DNA from 3 places in the Pectobacterium araliae genome. Region 3 is predicted to be linked to each of the others. Evidence: riboswitches for the same ligand, from Rfam matches in the RefSeq annotation. Region 3 holds a riboswitch; each other region holds the start of a gene.
What was found. Region 3 has a riboswitch for thiamine pyrophosphate ahead of thiB (thiamine ABC transporter substrate binding subunit). Riboswitches for the same ligand answer to the same signal wherever they lie in the genome.
Positions count from the first base shown of each region.

Region 1: linked by a shared signal. The riboswitch ahead of thiM (hydroxyethylthiazole kinase) and the one ahead of thiB (thiamine ABC transporter substrate binding subunit) in region 3 are both predicted to bind thiamine pyrophosphate.
Region 2: linked by a shared signal. The riboswitch ahead of thiC (phosphomethylpyrimidine synthase ThiC) and the one ahead of thiB (thiamine ABC transporter substrate binding subunit) in region 3 are both predicted to bind thiamine pyrophosphate.

Region 1 is NZ_AP028908.1:3,119,875-3,125,631, reverse strand. Features, by position in the region: gene ahr (NADPH-dependent aldehyde reductase Ahr) at 1-639, opposite strand, end outside; gene AACH44_RS14205 (DUF4062 domain-containing protein) at 950-1,972, opposite strand; gene AACH44_RS14200 (hypothetical protein) at 2,020-2,292, opposite strand; TPP riboswitch at 2,888-2,984, shown strand; gene thiM (hydroxyethylthiazole kinase) at 3,021-3,815, shown strand; gene thiD (bifunctional hydroxymethylpyrimidine kinase/phosphomethylpyrimidine kinase) at 3,812-4,615, shown strand; gene psiE (phosphate-starvation-inducible protein PsiE) at 4,791-5,198, shown strand; gene yegS (lipid kinase YegS) at 5,211-5,757, opposite strand, start outside.
Region 2 is NZ_AP028908.1:4,213,538-4,219,294, reverse strand. Features, by position in the region: gene AACH44_RS19170 (thiazole synthase) at 1-576, opposite strand, end outside; gene thiS (sulfur carrier protein ThiS) at 578-778, opposite strand; gene AACH44_RS19160 (HesA/MoeB/ThiF family protein) at 759-1,553, opposite strand; gene thiE (thiamine phosphate synthase) at 1,555-2,196, opposite strand; gene thiC (phosphomethylpyrimidine synthase ThiC) at 2,193-4,172, opposite strand; TPP riboswitch at 4,286-4,440, opposite strand; gene rsd (sigma D regulator) at 4,563-5,024, opposite strand; gene nudC (NAD(+) diphosphatase) at 5,133-5,757, shown strand, end outside.
Region 3 is NZ_AP028908.1:650,134-655,890, forward strand. Features, by position in the region: gene AACH44_RS02930 (family 43 glycosylhydrolase) at 1-105, shown strand, start outside; gene thiQ (thiamine ABC transporter ATP-binding protein ThiQ) at 110-820, opposite strand; gene thiP (thiamine/thiamine pyrophosphate ABC transporter permease ThiP) at 807-2,414, opposite strand; gene thiB (thiamine ABC transporter substrate binding subunit) at 2,390-3,373, opposite strand; TPP riboswitch at 3,454-3,550, opposite strand; gene sgrR (HTH-type transcriptional regulator SgrR) at 3,588-5,246, opposite strand; gene sgrT (glucose uptake inhibitor SgrT) at 5,337-5,501, shown strand; gene AACH44_RS02960 (AraC family transcriptional regulator) at 5,715-5,757, shown strand, end outside.

The sequences.
Region 1 (5,757 bases), 2.2 Mb from region 3:
GGCACCCATCGCCAACACTTCTTGCTCTTTGGCCGGATTAGAGCTGAACGCCGTGACTTCGCATCCCATCGCGTGCAGGAGCTTAATCGCGATATGTCCCAGACCACCGATACCGATCACACCGACGCGGCTGGTTGCCGTGACATGGTGCATTAACAGCGGTTTGAAGACGGTGATGCCGCCGCACAGTAGCGGGCCAGCTGATTCGATATCAATGGAATCAGGAAGCGGGATAGCCCACTGCCAGTTCGCGCGAATCTTATTGGCGAAACCGCCTTTATTCAGGATGGTTGGCACGCTGCCTTGCTGACAGTTGGTTTGGCTGCCGCTGATACAGGCATCGCAATGCCCACAACTGCGTGCCGTCCAGCCGATGCCGACGCGCTGACCAATCTTTAATCCTTTGTTTTTCGCCGCGTCACCCAAGGCGTGCACGCGGCCAATCACTTCATGCCCGGCAACCAGCGGATAGCTCGACATACCCCATTCGTTATCGATCATCGAGAGATCGGAATGGCACACGCCGCAGTAATCGACTACGACTTCGACGTCTTCCGCTTGCAGTTCACCCGCATCAAACTCATACAACTCCAGCGCTGCGCCTGCTTCCGGTGCGGCATAACTCTTTATCATCGTCATCACAATTTCCTCAGTATGGGTTTGATTAACCAGTCTAAAGGGTTATGGCGTTTTTCTCTATGTCACAACGTGCCTGTGGTTTTTCATTTTGTGTCAGGTGGGGGCAATCAGCCTGACGGTTGGCTGAAGTGGATCAGGAATAGCTCGGCGTTAGCTGCATACGTTTCCGTTATCCACGATTTGCTATGTAATTGATGGCCTGGGTTGGAGATAGTTGGTGTTTACTTAATCTGAGGGGACAAAAAATATTGTAAATATCCATTTGAGGTACAAAGTTCGCCCCAGATCTTTGGGGCGAAATGGAGATAGTTTATTCTGTTGTAATTTGATTTTGCTTTTTGATCGTTCTGGTTTTCAGCATCTCAACCTGTCCTGATTCTGTTAATGACCAGAATGTATTCATGCTGCCATCAGTCGTTTTTAAATATTCAATTTTAATGAAATCATATGCGCGCAATTGTATGCCTATCGTCTTGAGATCCTGAGAGGAAACTTTAGCGGATGTGCCTCCTTTGTCTGCGATTTTTTTCGCTGTTTCGGCAATTGTGGCTGAGACACTTGATTCGGGATAATGTCTAGTGAGGTAGGGCGATATTGTATGAAATATGTCCTTCCATTCCATGCTCACAGACCAAACTTTAATCCCACCAGTTGTGTGTGGCCCTCTAGGAAAAGTAGATTGGCAATTAAAATCGAAAACATCATCGAAATCCGCTAGATTTAAGTCAAGCGTTTGGTTGCGACTCGAAGTTGCCATTTTCAGTTCGTTTTTTAACCGTTCGTTTTCTTTTTGTAAATCAACTATTGCTCTTAAGTCATTTTCAGAAGACGTTAGATTGGCTCTCACCCATCCGATTGCTGGATAAGTTTTCATCGTTTTACTCATACTTAAGGCGACCAATCCAGGTAAATCTTTAGCTGTTGCCCATGTTTTCCTGAGACGATTGGTTGAGGCCTTCTCTATGAATGCTGTGAGCTTCTCTCTGAGCTCAGAGTCTTTTTCAGATTTGGCTAAAGGTAGACTTTCCGGATTCTCATGTACTAAAACAACAACACGTAAACCTTTTGAGACCGCATAATCGAATTCCTTTTCGGTGTAACTTAAACCGTCCTCTGCGACAGAGCCATATCGTCCACCAATGATCAGCAGATAATAATCACAATCATCAATTACTTTTTTTATGAATTCCCATTGCTCTTCATCGATTGCTGGGAATAACTCCATTCCTGCTGGGATGCAATCCATTTCCATCAGCGTCTGTATAACGTGTTTCCGTTCCTCTTCCAAATCCGTAAAAGTTGAACTTACGAAAACCTGGTAACGTTTATCCATTTCTATCCCTTAAAAGCGGAAGGGGCATGAAGCCCCTTCATTCAACATTAACCAGCGTAGCTATAGGAATCACGCATACCATCACGATAGCCTTCAGCAAATGCTGCTTGCGGGCTTTTATGGCGTACAGTGCCCGCTTGGCTATCAGGCAAAACATGCAAATTTACCCAGACTTGTTCCGTTCGAGATAAACCTGATTGGTATCCTTGATCGTAGGCGCAGCCACAACCACAACATTTATGCCGCCCCTCACCACCTTGGTCATCTGGCAGGTTAATGAAAGCCGTATTGTATCGATGAGACTTATTACAGATTGTCATGTGTAGCTCCTTATGAGCACTAATTGGTATTTACATGACCATCCAAGCTCGGCACAATCAAACCGTAGAAATGAAAGTGAGGCTAACAAACGTTATGAGTCTGCAAACTCATGGTGGTCATGCTTCATAAGCCGGATTCACAATTTGTGAATCCGGTTTTTTTATGCCTGTTATTAATGCGATATCTATATGTAGTGCATTAATTTCATTAATGCACTACATGCTGTGTATTTTAGTTGAGATTCTTTTGAGTACAAGGCTTGATTTTGAGGTTAAATTTAGATTGCGAAAGGTTAATAAATGCGCAAGCCTTGTCTGACAAGGCTTGCGACAATGTCAATAATGCGCAAAAAAATAAAAATTTGATCGAATACAGACTTCTTTGGCGAAAGGAGATAACTCGCTGATTCTTCAGAGTACCTGTGGTGATATCAGTCAGGAACTGTTTGGGAACCAGAACCTTGTTTAGTCCACTGCTTGTGGATAAGGTCAATATCCGCTGGACACTAGTAGGATTGGATGTCCATTTACAATACTGCCCACTGGCATTATCCTGATCGAAGATTAATAAAACATTAATCGCAACATTTTGATTTTAAATGACTCGGGGTGCCCTTCTTTGTGAAGGCTGAGAAATACCCGTACCACCTGAACTGGATAATGCCAGCGTAGGGAAGTCACGGTATGCCCACCGGTTGCCGCCTTCTTCCACGCCGGTTGGGAGATTTATGAACACGCGACCCGCCGACTTTTCTGCCGCTCAGGCAGCAATATCGCTCACCCAATTTCATTCTGCTTCACCGCTGGTGCACTGTTTGACCAACGACGTGGTGCAATCTTTTACTGCTAATGTGCTGCTGGCGCTGAATGCGTCGCCTGCGATGGTGGTCGATCCCGATGAAGCCGCGCAGTTCAGCGCGGTGGCCGATGCGCTGCTGATTAATGTCGGGACGCTGGAGCGCTCGCGTGCCGATGCGATGCGAGCGGCGGTAAAGAGTGCACATCAGGTGGATACGCCGTGGGTGCTCGATCCGGTTGCCGTAGGCGGTTTAACCTTTCGTACCGAATTTTGCCGAGAGCTGCTGACATGGAAACCGACGGCGATCCGCGGCAACGCGTCTGAAATCATGGCGCTGGCGGGGTTAGCCGCACAGGGGCGGGGTGTCGATAGCGCTGATGATTCGCTGGCGGCGCTCCCTGCCGCACGCGAGCTGGCTCGACAAGTGGGGACGATTGTTGCGGTGACCGGCGTGGTGGATTATGTCACGGACGGTGAGCGAGATATCGCGGTAACCGGCGGCGATAGCATGATGACGCGGGTAGTCGGCACGGGCTGTGCGCTGTCGGCGGTGGTCGCAGGTTTTTCTTCTCTGGACGGCGATCGCTTATCCCACGTGGCGGCGGCGTGTTATGTCATGGCGTTAGCGGGGCAGCAGGCAGCTTCAGCATCACAAGGTACAGGCAGTTTTATCCCCCATTTCCTCGATAGGTTGTATACCCTGCGCGCGGAGGAACTGGCATGAAACGTATCAATGCGTTGACGATTGCGGGCACCGATCCGAGCGGCGGTGCGGGGATTCAGGCGGATTTAAAAGCGTTTTCCGCGCTGGGTGCTTACGGCACGTCGGTCATTACCGCGCTGGTGGCGCAAAATACGCGTGGCGTGCAGTCCGTCTACCGAATTGAACCGGATTTTGTCGCGGCACAACTGGATTCCGTGCTGAGCGATGTGCGTATCGACAGCGCCAAGATTGGTATGCTGGCGCAGACCGATATTGTCGAAGCCGTTGCCGAGCGCCTGCGCCATTACGCCGTGCCTTTCGTGGTATTGGACACCGTGATGCTGGCGAAAAGTGGCGATCCGCTACTGGCTCCCGAGGCGGTGGAATCGATCCGTCGTGAGCTGCTGCCGCTGGTTTCCCTGATTACGCCGAACCTGCCGGAGGCCGCTGCGCTGCTGAATACGTCATCGGCCACCAACGAGCGGGAAATGCGTGAGCAGGGGGAAGCGCTGCTGGCGATGGGCTGTCAGGCGGTGCTGATGAAAGGCGGACACCTTAGCGAAGCGGAAAGCCCAGACTGGCTGTTCAGTCGACAGGCCGATCCGCAGCGCTTTAGCTCACCGCGTGTGAATACACGCAATACGCACGGCACCGGCTGCACGCTGTCTGCCGCGTTAGCGGCACTGCGACCGCGTCACGCTAGCTGGGGCGAGACGGTTAAGGCCGCGAAGGCGTATTTACAGCAGGCGTTACAGCATGCCGACACGCTGGAGGTCGGGCACGGAATCGGCCCCGTTCATCATTTCTACCGCTGGTGGTAAAACGCACATTCAGCTTGAAGTATGACGGGTATAAGTAAATTGACTTGTACTTTGCGTGACATCTTTGTCAGTAATTTCAAACTAAATTAAGCGTGTTTGTCATAGACAGTACGCGGGTTGGCCGGTTATTTTGCAGTGAATTCTTGGCGTTAATGTGAAATAGGATGGATAACATATGGCAGGTTCTGCTCGCAGTGCGATGGCTGCCAAGGCGCTTCAGACGATACTCAATATCGGCCTGCTGGCGCTGGCGACCATTCTGGTTATTTTTTTGGTCAAGGAAACGTTTCATCTGGCGAAAGTGCTGCTGATCTCCAACGAGAAAGATTCCTCCTATCAGTTGATAGAAGGCATCGTGATCTATTTCCTTTATTTTGAATTTATTGCGCTGATCGTGAAGTATTTTCAGTCCGGCTATCACTTCCCGCTGCGCTATTTTATCTACATCGGCATTACGGCCATTATTCGCCTGATTATTGTCGATCACAAAAGCCCAGCGGATACGCTGATTTATTCCGCGGCGATCCTGCTGCTGCTGGTGACGTTGTATCTGGCAAACAGTAATCGCCTGAAGCGGGAATAAGCAAACACGTCGTTATTCCAACAGCGAACACTGAGGCGGCAGTCGACAGGAGATCGCTGCGGGAAGTACCTCAATGTGGAAGCGTTTGGCGGTAAGTGGCTCGCCGTCCAGATTAAACGTCATATCGTCTGGTGCGGTGATCTCCAGCCAGGGCAAGGTAGCGGAAATCATGTTCTGGTTTTCGCTGCCAGTAAACCAGGCCTGAAGCATATTGGGCAACAGCTCGGTTGCTGACAGCACGCTCAGTTCCAGCAGCCCATCGTTAACCAGCGCTTCAGGGCAAAGCTGCTGTCCGCCGCCTGCCTGACGGCCATTTCCCGCCGCGACAACCAGCGTATCCCCCGACCAGTGAAAACCTGGCCCGCGAATTTCACAGCGTTCGGCTTGCAGCATGTCCATGCGAAAAAGCGCGTGCAGCACGTAAGAGGCACTCCCCAGCGCGGCCTTCATCTTGGCTGGCGTCTCGGTGGTAATACGCGTGGCGAATCCGCCCGTCGCCATGTTGATGAAATAATGGCTGTCGTTGACCTTGGCGATATCAATCGCAGTCGCGCGGCCT
Region 2 (5,757 bases), 1.1 Mb from region 3:
ATCGGCCGCATGACTGGGCGCACCAATGCCCGCATCGACAATCACCGGAACGCGCGCCTGTTCGATGATGATGCGGAGAAAATCACGCGTTTGCAGTCCTTGATTGGAGCCGATCGGCGAGCCCAGCGGCATCACTGCCGCGCAGCCGACTTCTTCCAACCGTTTGCACAACACAGGATCGGCACCGCAGTAGGGCAGCACCGTGAATCCCTCTTTTACCAGCTGTTCGGCGGCTTTCAGGGTTTCGATCGGATCGGGCAGCAGGTATTTCACATCGGGATGAATTTCCAGTTTCAGCCAACGAGTGCCCAGCGCTTCTCGCGCCAGTCGGGCCGCAAAAATGGCTTCGTCTGCGGTTTTGGCCCCTGAGGTATTCGGTAGCAGCTTAATACCGAGCTGGCGTAGCGGGGCGAGAATGGCGTCGTTGCCGCCGTTCAGATCAACGCGCTTCATCGCCATGGTGACTAACTGAGAACCAGAAGCCTCAAGTGCTGCCAGCATCAATTCTGGCGTGGCGAATTTCCCAGTGCCGGTCAGCAGCCGTGAAGTTAATGTCGTATCGGCAATGTGCAGCATGTCATCCTCCCGCGATTGCCTGAAAAAGCAAAATATCATCACCGTTTTGCACCTGATGCTGTGACCAGGTGGCGTGCGGGATAATGGTTTGGTTGATGGCCAGCGCTGTGCCAGGCTGGAGCCGATTGATCTGGCTCAGCAGTGCTTCAACCGTGGTGGCTTCTGGGCATTCAAAGGGTTCATCATTCAGCGTGATTTTCATGCACCCCTCCACATACCGAGCAATGGGGCGCACGCGTCAGCTGGAGCGTGTTCCAACTCTGCTGTTTACCATTGAACATCCTCAGCTTGCCGTCTAGCGCGGACGGTATACCGACCAGCAGTTTGATCGCTTCCAGTGCCTGAAGCGTACCAATCACGCCAACCACCGGACCCAGCACGCCGGCGGTGCGGCAGTTGCGCTGTGGTTCGGACGTATCGGGGTACAGGCAGGCGTAGCAGCCGGCGTGATAAGGCGGTGTGAAAACAGCGAGTTGGCCGCTGAAACCGACGGCGCTCCCGCTGATCAGCGGTTTGCCGGCGTTAAAGCAGGCAGCGTTAACCGCATGGCGAGTGGCCATGTTGTCGCTGCAATCCAGCACGACATCGACGCGGCTGACGGCGCTGTATAACGTGTCACCGCTGAGCCTTTCGGTAATCGCAATCGCTTCTGAGTGCGGATTTAATGCCTGTAGCTGACGCTGCGCCAACACGGCTTTGGGTTTGTCGGTGTCGCTGGTGCGATACAGAATCTGGCGTTGCAGGTTGCTGATGTGCAGTGAGTCATCGTCGGCAAGCAGTAGCGTGCCGACCCCAGCGGCAGCCAGATAGAGCGAGGCGGGCGCCCCCAGCCCACCCAGCCCAACCAGCAGAACGCGGGCGGCTTTGAGTTTCTCCTGACCTTCCGGGCCAATATCCTCCAGCATCAGTTGACGGCTATAGCGCATGAATTCGCTATCGCTCAGTCCGGCAGGCGCTGGATGGTGAGTCGTTACCATGTCATGCCTCCCGTCCTTCAATCATTTTGAGCAGCGTCGTGGTGGCCTGCCGCCAGTCTGGTGCCTGAGTAATGGCGCTGACGACGGCAATGCTGCCGACGCCCGTTGCCAGCACCGCAGGTACTCTGTCGATGCTGATGCCGCCAATTGCAACTGTAGGAAAACGGTCTTGCAGATCGGTTATGTGCCGCGTTAGTTCAGCCAGCCCCTGCGGCGCTGATGGCATATCCTTGGTTTGCGTGGGGAAAATATGCCCCAGCGCAATATAGGACGGATTGATCGCCACCGCGCGTGCCAGTTCACGATCGTCATGCGTAGAGACGCCTAAGCGCAGACCCGCTTTTTTAATGGCGGCCAGATCGGCAGTATCCAGGTCTTCCTGACCCAGATGTACGCCGTATGCCTGATGTTTTACCGCTAATTTCCAGTAGTCATTGATGAAGAGCTGCGCCTGATAGCGGCGACCCAATGCGATCGCCTGGATCACATCGGCTTCGGTTTGTTCATCTGCCCGATCTTTGATCCTGAGCTGGATCGTGTTCACCCCGACGCTGAGTAATCGCTCGATCCACTCCACGCTATCGACGACGGGATAAAGCCCCAGCCGCTGTGCCGTTGGGGCAAAAGGCGTCGAGCCCGTCATTTGCTTTCCTCGGTTTGTAGGCTGGTGGCGCTGTGATAAAGCTCGCTACCGCGCGAGCGGAATTCTTGCGACATCTGCGCCATACCCACTTCAACTGGTTTGGCTTCTGCTTCCTGTTTCGCGGCGTAGTCGCGTACTTCCTGTGAGATTTTCATCGAGCAGAATTTAGGGCCGCACATGGAACAGAAGTGGGCGACTTTGCCGGATTCCTGGGGCAGCGTTTCATCGTGGTAGGCGCGTGCGGTTTGCGGATCGAGCGCCAGATTGAACTGATCTTCCCAGCGGAATTCAAAGCGCGCTTTTGACATGGCGTTATCACGGATCTGCGCGCCGGGATGGCCTTTCGCCAGATCGGCGGCATGGGCGGCGATCTTATAGGTAATCAGCCCCTGTTTGACGTCTTCTTTGTTCGGCAAACCAAGATGCTCTTTCGGTGTGACGTAACAGAGCATCGCGCAGCCAAACCAGCCGATCATGGCAGCACCGATGCCAGAGGTGAAGTGATCGTAACCCGGTGCGATATCGGTCGTCAGCGGGCCGAGCGTATAGAATGGCGCTTCGTGGCAGTGTTCCAGCTCTTCGGTCATGTTGCGGCGGATCATCTGCATCGGAACGTGGCCGGGGCCTTCGATCATCACCTGTACGTCATATTCCCAGGCAATTTTGGTCAGCTCACCTAACGTATGCAGTTCGGCAAATTGGGCTTCGTCGTTGGCATCCTGAATGGAGCCGGGACGTAAGCCGTCACCCAGCGACAGCGCGACGTCATAAGCCGCACAGATTTCACAAATTTCGCGGAAATGTTCGTACAGGAAGCTCTCTTTGTGATGCGACAGGCACCACTTCGCCATAATGGAACCGCCACGTGAGACGATGCCAGTCAGGCGTTTGGCGGTCATCGGCACATAGCGCAGCAGCACGCCCGCGTGGATGGTGAAATAGTCCACGCCCTGTTCCGCCTGCTCCAGCAGCGTATCGCGGAACATCTCCCAGTTCAGGTTTTCCGCCACGCCGTTCACTTTTTCCAGCGCCTGATAGATCGGTACTGTCCCGATGGGTACGGGGCTGTTACGCAGAATCCACTCGCGCGTTTCGTGAATATAGCGGCCAGTCGAGAGATCCATCACGGTATCCGCGCCCCAGCGGGTAGACCAGACCAGTTTTTCCACTTCTTCTTCGATGGAAGATGTCACGGCGGAGTTGCCGATATTGGCGTTAACCTTCACCAGAAAATTACGGCCGATAATCATCGGTTCCGATTCGGGGTGATTGATGTTTGAGGGAATAATGGCACGCCCGGCAGCCACTTCCTGACGGACAAATTCCGGCGTGATGTTTTCCGGCAGGAGAGCGCCGAAACTTTGCCCCGGATGCTGCTGGCGTAGCACCTCGCCGCGGATACGCTCGCGTCCCATATTTTCGCGAATGGCGATAAATTCCATTTCAGGCGTAATCATGCCCTGCCGCGCATAGTGGAGCTGGGTGACGCGTTTTCCTGCTTTGGCACGCAGCGGACGTGGCAGGTGTTCGAAACGCAGATGATCCAGACCCGCATCCGCCAGACGCTGTTGGGTGAAGTCGGAGCTGACGCCGGATAACGCTTCGGTGTCGTGACGTTCTGCAATCCAGCTGGCGCGCAGCTTCGCTAGCCCAACGCGGACATCGGGTTGCGCAGCCGGATCGCCATAAGGCCCTGACGTATCGTAAACCGGGATTGGCTCATTGGGTTCGTATTGGGGGTTGTCTTTACTGCCGCCAAGTAACGTCGGGCTAAGCTGAATCTCCCGCATCGGTACGTGGATGTCGTCACGTGAGCCTGTAAGGTAAATGCGTTTGGAATTGGGAAAGGCGGTTCCCTGTAAGGTTTCAATAAACTGCTGGGCGGCGGCACGCTGTTCACGGCGACCAGATTTGGATGCTGTAGATAACTCTGTCTTTACCGACGAGGTTTTTATAGACAAGGGTTCTGTAGACATAGCAAGTTCCTGTAAGACGTAAAGGGAAGATTGCTTGTCTGGAGCCGGAGGGAGTAATAATGATATTGAGCGTCAGAGCAGGTATGTGGGAATACACAGCCTTGGGCTCAATGAAGTGCATTACTCTTGTTCCCTTCGCAGGTATTAACCCGATCAGGTTCCGCGGATCCCGAATTAACGGTCTCAGCCTGTGCGCTCATAAGTTTCGTCATAACGATTGATTTCGTAAAACAAAACACGAGCACGCTAGGCACTCCGACAAGATTTGCCCGTCTGTTAAACGGGTCAATAAAACCCCTACACTGTATGTCGGCAAAACGCGGATGTCAAAGCGTGCCGCTTTTGCCTTTCCAGTGTGTGATGATGTTCTTAAATAACGTCAAATGACGACTAGTTATCGTAAACCTGCTTGATCATGTTGTCTTCTAACGTAAAACGCTCTTCTAATGCTTCGCCGACGCTGGAAAGTGCCTGCTGGAATTCGAGGCAGTTATCATGGTCAATGGCTGCCGCCAGATGGCTATCGTAAAACGTCATAATTTGCTGCGTATTATTTTGCAGGGCGAGGTCGAGCTGGGTGGAAAGCGCTAAGACTTGTTCGCTGTGCGTCGCGGCTTCATGCAGCATCTTTTCGTATAAATGAAAGTGCCCAGTAGAAAGATAGTCCACCAGATTCTGGCAAAAATTATCCAATGCCTCTTCATCCAAAAGAGAAAGCGTTTCCTTGTTCGGCTTGATGCCAACCAGATGATAGTAAGCCACCAGAAGCTGCTTACGCGCTTGTAGCCATTGGTCGATTAACGCATTATTGCCACCAACGTATTCAGTCAGACTTTGTAGCTGGTTTAGCATTGTTGACTCCGTGAACGGTAAGAAATAACTGAAATCCCAGTTATAAAACTTATGTAATCACTCTGAATGTAAAATGCCAGTGAAGTGGCAGTGGAGCAATAAAAAGATATGGAACAGACGCTAAAAGGTGATGAAACCGGCTGGTGGGTAGTGAGCGATGCAGTACAAATCTGGCTACCCCAAGGAGAATTACCGCGCGGAACGGCGACGGCGTGGTCGTTACAGGGGAAAGTAGCTCGTCAAATCGGTGAATGGCAAGGGCAGCTTGTCTGGCTGGTTTGCCAGGGGCGGGATACTGGCATGGTATCGGTTCGCCAACTGCTCGATCAAGACGCGGGCTTATTCCAACTGGCGGGGCGAGGCGTACAACTTGCTGAATTCTATCGCTCCCATCGCTTTTGTGGTTACTGCGGCCATGAAATGGTGCGGAGCAAAACGGAGCTGGCGTGCTTATGTCACCACTGCAGAGAACGCTATTATCCGCAGATCGCGCCTTGTATCATCGTCGCGATTCGCCGTGGTGATGAAATTTTGCTAGCGCAGCATAATCGGCATCGCGGGAACATGTACACCGTGCTGGCTGGGTTTGTGGAAGTGGGCGAAACACTAGAACAGACGGTTGTACGTGAGGTGATGGAAGAGAGCCAAATTCAGATAAAAAACCTGCGTTACGTGAGTTCGCAGCCTTGGCCATTCCCTCATTCGCTGATGATGGCATTTACAGCCGATTATG
Region 3 (5,757 bases):
CATCACAACGTCGCGTATGACTTTCTCAGTTTGCGGCCTGCCCTGTATGCTTCAGGCGAGGGCGCCGTCACGTTCAGCAACTTGCGCTATCAGGCTTTGCCTTAATTCTTCAATCCGAAGACGGACGTGAAATTCCCAGGATGGTGGACGCTTCGGCGCTGCCATCCTGTAGCGCCTGAGTCGATCCATCATAATAAATTTGTCCGTCCACGATCAGCACCGTGCGCTTTGCGATCCGCATGGCGTCATCCAGATTGTGCGACACCATCAACAGCGTGAACTCACGCTCCTGACACACGCTTTCAACCAGATCGAGCATCTCCTGACGCAGCGCCGGATCGAGAGCCGAGAACGGTTCATCTAGCAGCAAAATGGGCTGATGACGCACCAGACAGCGTGCCAATGCCGCGCGCTGGCGCTGCCCGCCGGAAACCTGCGAGGGCAGACGATCCAGCAGATCCGCCAAACCCACCCGATCGGCGATCTGCTGTAGCGTTTCACGCTGTGCGGTACTGAGCCGCAGGCCGGGGTGCAGCCCCAGCGCGATGTTCTGCCCAATCGTCAGGTGAGGGAACAGATTATTTTCCTGAAACAGAATCGAAACTGGTCGTTTAGCCGGAGGCGTCTCGCGGTGAGATTCGCCGTTCAGTCGTAATTCCCCGCTGTCAGCCATCAGGAAGCCCGCAACCAGATTCAGCAGCGTGCTTTTCCCCGCACCGCTGGGGCCGAGGATGGTGATGCGCTCGCCCGGTTTGACGTGAAAATCAAAACGCATGGGCAAGTGTTGATAAAAGTAGGTCAATTTCTCAAGCGCGATCATGACGGCCTGCCAGTTTCTCAATCAGGGTAAATAATATAAAGCACAGCAGCATCAACAACAGCGCTGTGACTGCGCCGTCGGCGCTGCGATAGGAACCGATTTGCTGGTACAGATAGAACGGCAGCGTGCGGAACTGCTCATTGCCGAATAGCGCGATGACGCCGAAATCACCAATCGACAGCACGCAGGCAAAAGCCAACGCCTGCGCGAGCGGTTGTTTCAGCGCGGCGAGTTCGATCAGCCTTAGCCGCTGCCAGCCGTGAATATCCAGCGACGTACAGAGTCGGTTATAGCGCTCGGCAACGTCCAGCATTGGGTTTTCCAACACTTTGATCGCATACGGAATGGCCATCAGCGCGTTGGTGAACACCACCAGTGCGTAAGGGGATTGCGGTAGCCCGATGCTGTTATTCAGCAGCAGGAAAAAGCCGGTTGCCAGCACAATGCCCGGCATGGCGAGGATGAGCATACCGCTCAGGTTCATCAACTGCCCGAACAGTGGCTTTTGGCGTAGCTTGAGCTCGCGACTGCTCCAGAGCAGCATCATGGTTAGCACCAGACACAGGAGTCCCGCGCCTAAGGCAATGCGCAGTGAGGTAAACAGCGTTTGCCAGAGCACAGGTTGTTGCAGGACGGAAACCAATGAGCGGTTCACACCATCGACCACCACGGCCAGCAAAGGAGGCACGACCAGCAGCAACAGCGCACCAATCAGCAGGCCGTCGGTGAGGCGGCTTAAGGCGCTATCCTGCGGGTTACGCCAGGCAAGCTGCTGTGTGCTGCCAACGGGCAGAATCCGTCCCAGCCGCTGGCTCAGCAGCACCAAACCGAGACAGCAGACCATCTGAATTAACGCCAGCAGTGCCGCGCGCCCCGGATCGTAATCAAAGCTTAATGCCTGATAAATAGCCAGCTCAATGGTGGTCGCCTGCGGGCCACCGCCCAGCGACAGCACCGTGGCAAAACTGGCAAAGCAGAGCATAAAAATCAATGCGCCAGTGGGTAAAATCTGCCTGCGCAGGGCGGGCCATTCCAACAAACGGAAATGCTGCCAGCTGTTCATACCCAGATTGGCGGCTAGCTGGCGCTGCTCGGTGGCAATACCTTCTAAGGATTGCAATAGCAGTCGGGTTGCCAGCGGCAGATTGAAGAACACATGCGCCAGCAAAATTCCCTGCAACCCATAGGGCGAAAACGTGTATTTCAGGTCAAACCAGCCCAGCGCAGAGGCCAGCCAGCCTTGTCTGCCATAAACGCTGAGCAGGCCAAAAACGGCTACCAATACGGGCAGCACCAGCGTCATCGCGCACAGGCGCAACAGCCAGCGATGGCCGGGAAAGCGCCGTCGATACAGCGCTCTGGCAAGGAAAATGGCTGGAGCGGTAGAAAACAGCGCAGAGAGAAAGGCCTGCCAGAAGGTAAACCGAATGACATGCCAGAGATAGCTGTCATGCCATAGCGTGCGCCACTGGCTTTCGGGCGCCTGTATCCACAGTGCGCCGAAAGCCAGTACGGCAACGGAAATTAACAGCGTGGTGGCCAGCAGCCCCGGCCACAGACGTCCGCCGATTAGTGGCTGACGGCGCGTTGCCATGCCTGAATCCACAGCGTCCTTTGGTCGGCAACATCTTGTGCGCTGAACTGCATGGCTTTCTCAGGCACGGCGAGCGTCGCGAAGCCCGCAGGCAGGTCGGTTTTCACCGCCGGATACATCCAATTCGTCGTCGGGATAGCCTGTTGGAAGGTTGGGCTCAGGATGAACTGCATAAAGCGTTTTGCCAACTCGGGATTTTTGCTGGAAGCCAACTGCCCGGCGATTTCGATTTGCAGGTAATGTCCTTCGCTAAAGGTCGCTGCGGCGTAGTTGTCTTTCTTCTCTTCGATGATGTGGTAGGCCGGCGATGTGGTGTAGCTCAACACCAGATCCGCTTCCCCTTTCAGGAACAAACCGTAGGCTTCACTCCAGCCTTTGGTGACGGTAACGGTTTTTTTCGCCAACTTCTGCCAGGCTTGTGGCGCATCGTCGCCGTACACTTTCTGCATCCATAACAACAAACCTAGCCCCGGCGTGCTGGTGCGCGGATCCTGATAGATCACTTTCCACGGTGCATTGCTGTCCACCAGTTCATGCAGGCTTTTCGGCGGGTTTTTCAGCGTGTCTTTGTTATACACAAACGCGAAATAGCCGTAGTCGTAAGGAACGAAGGTTTTATTGCTCCAGCCGCCCGGCACCGTAACCGCACGGGTGTCCTGACCGTGTGGCGCAAACAGGCCGGTTTGCTCCGCTGCCTGCAACAGGTTGTTGTCCAGTCCCAGAATGATGTCCGCTTTGCTGTTTTTGCCTTCCATACGCAGGCGGTTTAGCAGCGATGCGCCATCCTCCAGTGCGACAAAATTCAGTTCGCACTCACACTCTTTTTCAAACGCGGTCTTGATGACGGGGCCTGGACCCCACTCGGAAGCGAACGAATCATAGGTATAAACGGTAAGCGCAGGTTTGGCGAAAGCGGATGCTGAGAGCAGTAACAGACAAGGCAGGCTGGTTTTCAGCACGGTGGCTGAACGGTGTAATAATTGATTTAACACTTTGCACTCCTGAGAATCATAGGGTGGCAAAGGACTTCGAGGCAGCAATAAGCCGCACTCTCAAATCCCTTCGCCGGTATTAACCGGATCAGGTTCGACGGGTATCTTCTCAGCGAAAAATTTTCCGCACCCCGTTGAGAACGGCACATTGTAAAGGGTTAAGTCGGGCAGCGAAAGGCTCTCAGCGTTCCGGCGGCGCAAACCAGGCGGATTTAAAATCAAACCAGCCCAACATATTCATCCTGACGCCGCGCATACTGCGCTGCCCTTGAAGTTGCAGCCAGTGATGCAATAGCGGATGCAGTTGCCCGCTTTTGATGAGTTTTTCACTCCATTCTGCCATTGAGAGTGTGTTATTACGCCACTGCTGTGCGTCGGTATCCAGGTCGTCGTTCAGGCAATGTTGCACCAGTGGCAGCTCATAGAGCATCGCAAACAGAGAGAATTCGAGCGGCAGATAACAATTCAGGCTACCAAACCAGATATCGCTTTCGGCATTACCCTGATACCAATCTTCGTAGCTGATGGTCTGAACATGCAACGTGACGCCCTGCTGCGCCAGCAGCGTACGCATAATCTCGCTCAATATCCGGTATTCTGGGTGCTCCTGATAGAACGTGAGCGTGACGTCGGTTAGTCCTTTGGGTATGGACTGTGGCGTATCGGGGTGATGATGATGCCAGCGCGGTAGCAGGCTATAGGCCGGTGACCAGTCGCGCTGGTTACTGATATTGGCGTGGTTGAGCAGCGAAATAGGATTAAATACCTGCCTGAGCCATTGCTGAGTCTCTGGGCGCTTGTTCAGCGGCGAGCGTTTGTCGAACAACAGGAAATAACCGCCTTCTTCCATTCTACTTTCCAACTGTTCGTGACGAGAATTGTCGGACTGGAACTGAACGAAGACGGGCATTTCTTCCGGTTCGTCCGGTAGGACCCAGATGTTGACCTCATCAATCAGCGCCCGATAGCCAAAATAGTCATCGAAAGCGCGGATCTTCAATTGGCTGCTGTTATTGCGCACCACGGCATAAGGGCCGGTGCCAATCGGGTGTTGGGCGAAATTCGGCAGCGTTTGCCACTCTTGTGGCAGGATCATGGCGTGTACGCTGGCTAAAAGCCACGGCAACCACGTATCTGGGTTGTGTAAGCGGATATCAATCACAAACGGCATCGGTGAGGTCACGGCCTCAATATGGGAAAAGAGCGGAAGCGAGGTGAGGCGCGATAACGATGTGGTGATGTCGTCCATCGTGAGTTCACGACCATGATGGAAGCGGATGGCCGGACGCAGATAAAAGCGCCAGTGCAGAGGAGATAAACTCTGCCAGTGATGAGCCAGATCGGGTTTCAGTTCCCCATTTTCCTCATTTATATTGGTGAGTCCGCTGAATATTTGTCGCGCAATGTGCATTTCCGAGCGTCGCAGTGCCGAGCTGGGCAATAAATTGTGTAACGGGCGGTAGTAGAGGATGCGCAGAATGTGCTTTCCTTGCCGGAAGCTCCGTCCAAGGTGGGCGAGTAGCATCTGGCGCACCGCTTCTTTGTCACCGACCAACTGCACCAGTTGCTCAATACGATCTTGTTCCAGCAAATCTTCGGCACGCTGCTGTTGTAGCGCTAATCCGGTATACACAAAGGAAAGTTGCGAACGTTTTCCTCTTCCGGCTTCGGCTTGCCAGATGAGCCAGCCTGCTTGTTGCATGGCGTTCAATAACGAGCGGATATGGCGGCGTGAGCAATTCAACACACCGGTCAGCTCTTGCAGTGTGGTGTCGGTGGTTTGCCCCTGAAAGTGCTGCCACAGGCGGATGAACTGTTGTTGCAATCGAGGGGAAGACATAAAAGAGGAACTCCCTGCACTAAAGTCATCAATTTATCTTTCCCTATATTACGTCGATACTTTCTAACAAGGAAAGAGAGGAGGTGGCTTATGGCAATTTCCCGTTTGTCCCAGTTCTATCGAGCCTACTTATCGACCTGTAAAGCGAAGTGGTTGCGGTGGATGTCTACCCAACAGCGCATTGCATTACTACAGCAGGCGACGCAGTGGCACCTGAAAGACATGTCCGACGACGAATACCGTCATTGGTTCTAGGTGGTGTGAGGAAACGTATTCTGAGTAATGGTGATGTTTCACCAACCAGCGAGTTCTCTCGCTGGTTTTTTTTCGCTGTTTTTTCCAGCATGGGGATGTTAATCCGTTTCTGATAGAATCGGTGAAACAGGTACACCGTTTCTGGATGATGAAGATCGCCTATTTTTCTTCTCTGTCTGAGCAATTTTGTACAAATGACAAGAGGGTTAACGCGTGCATAAAAAGCTGGTTGCGCAAGAGCAGACACATTTCAGAC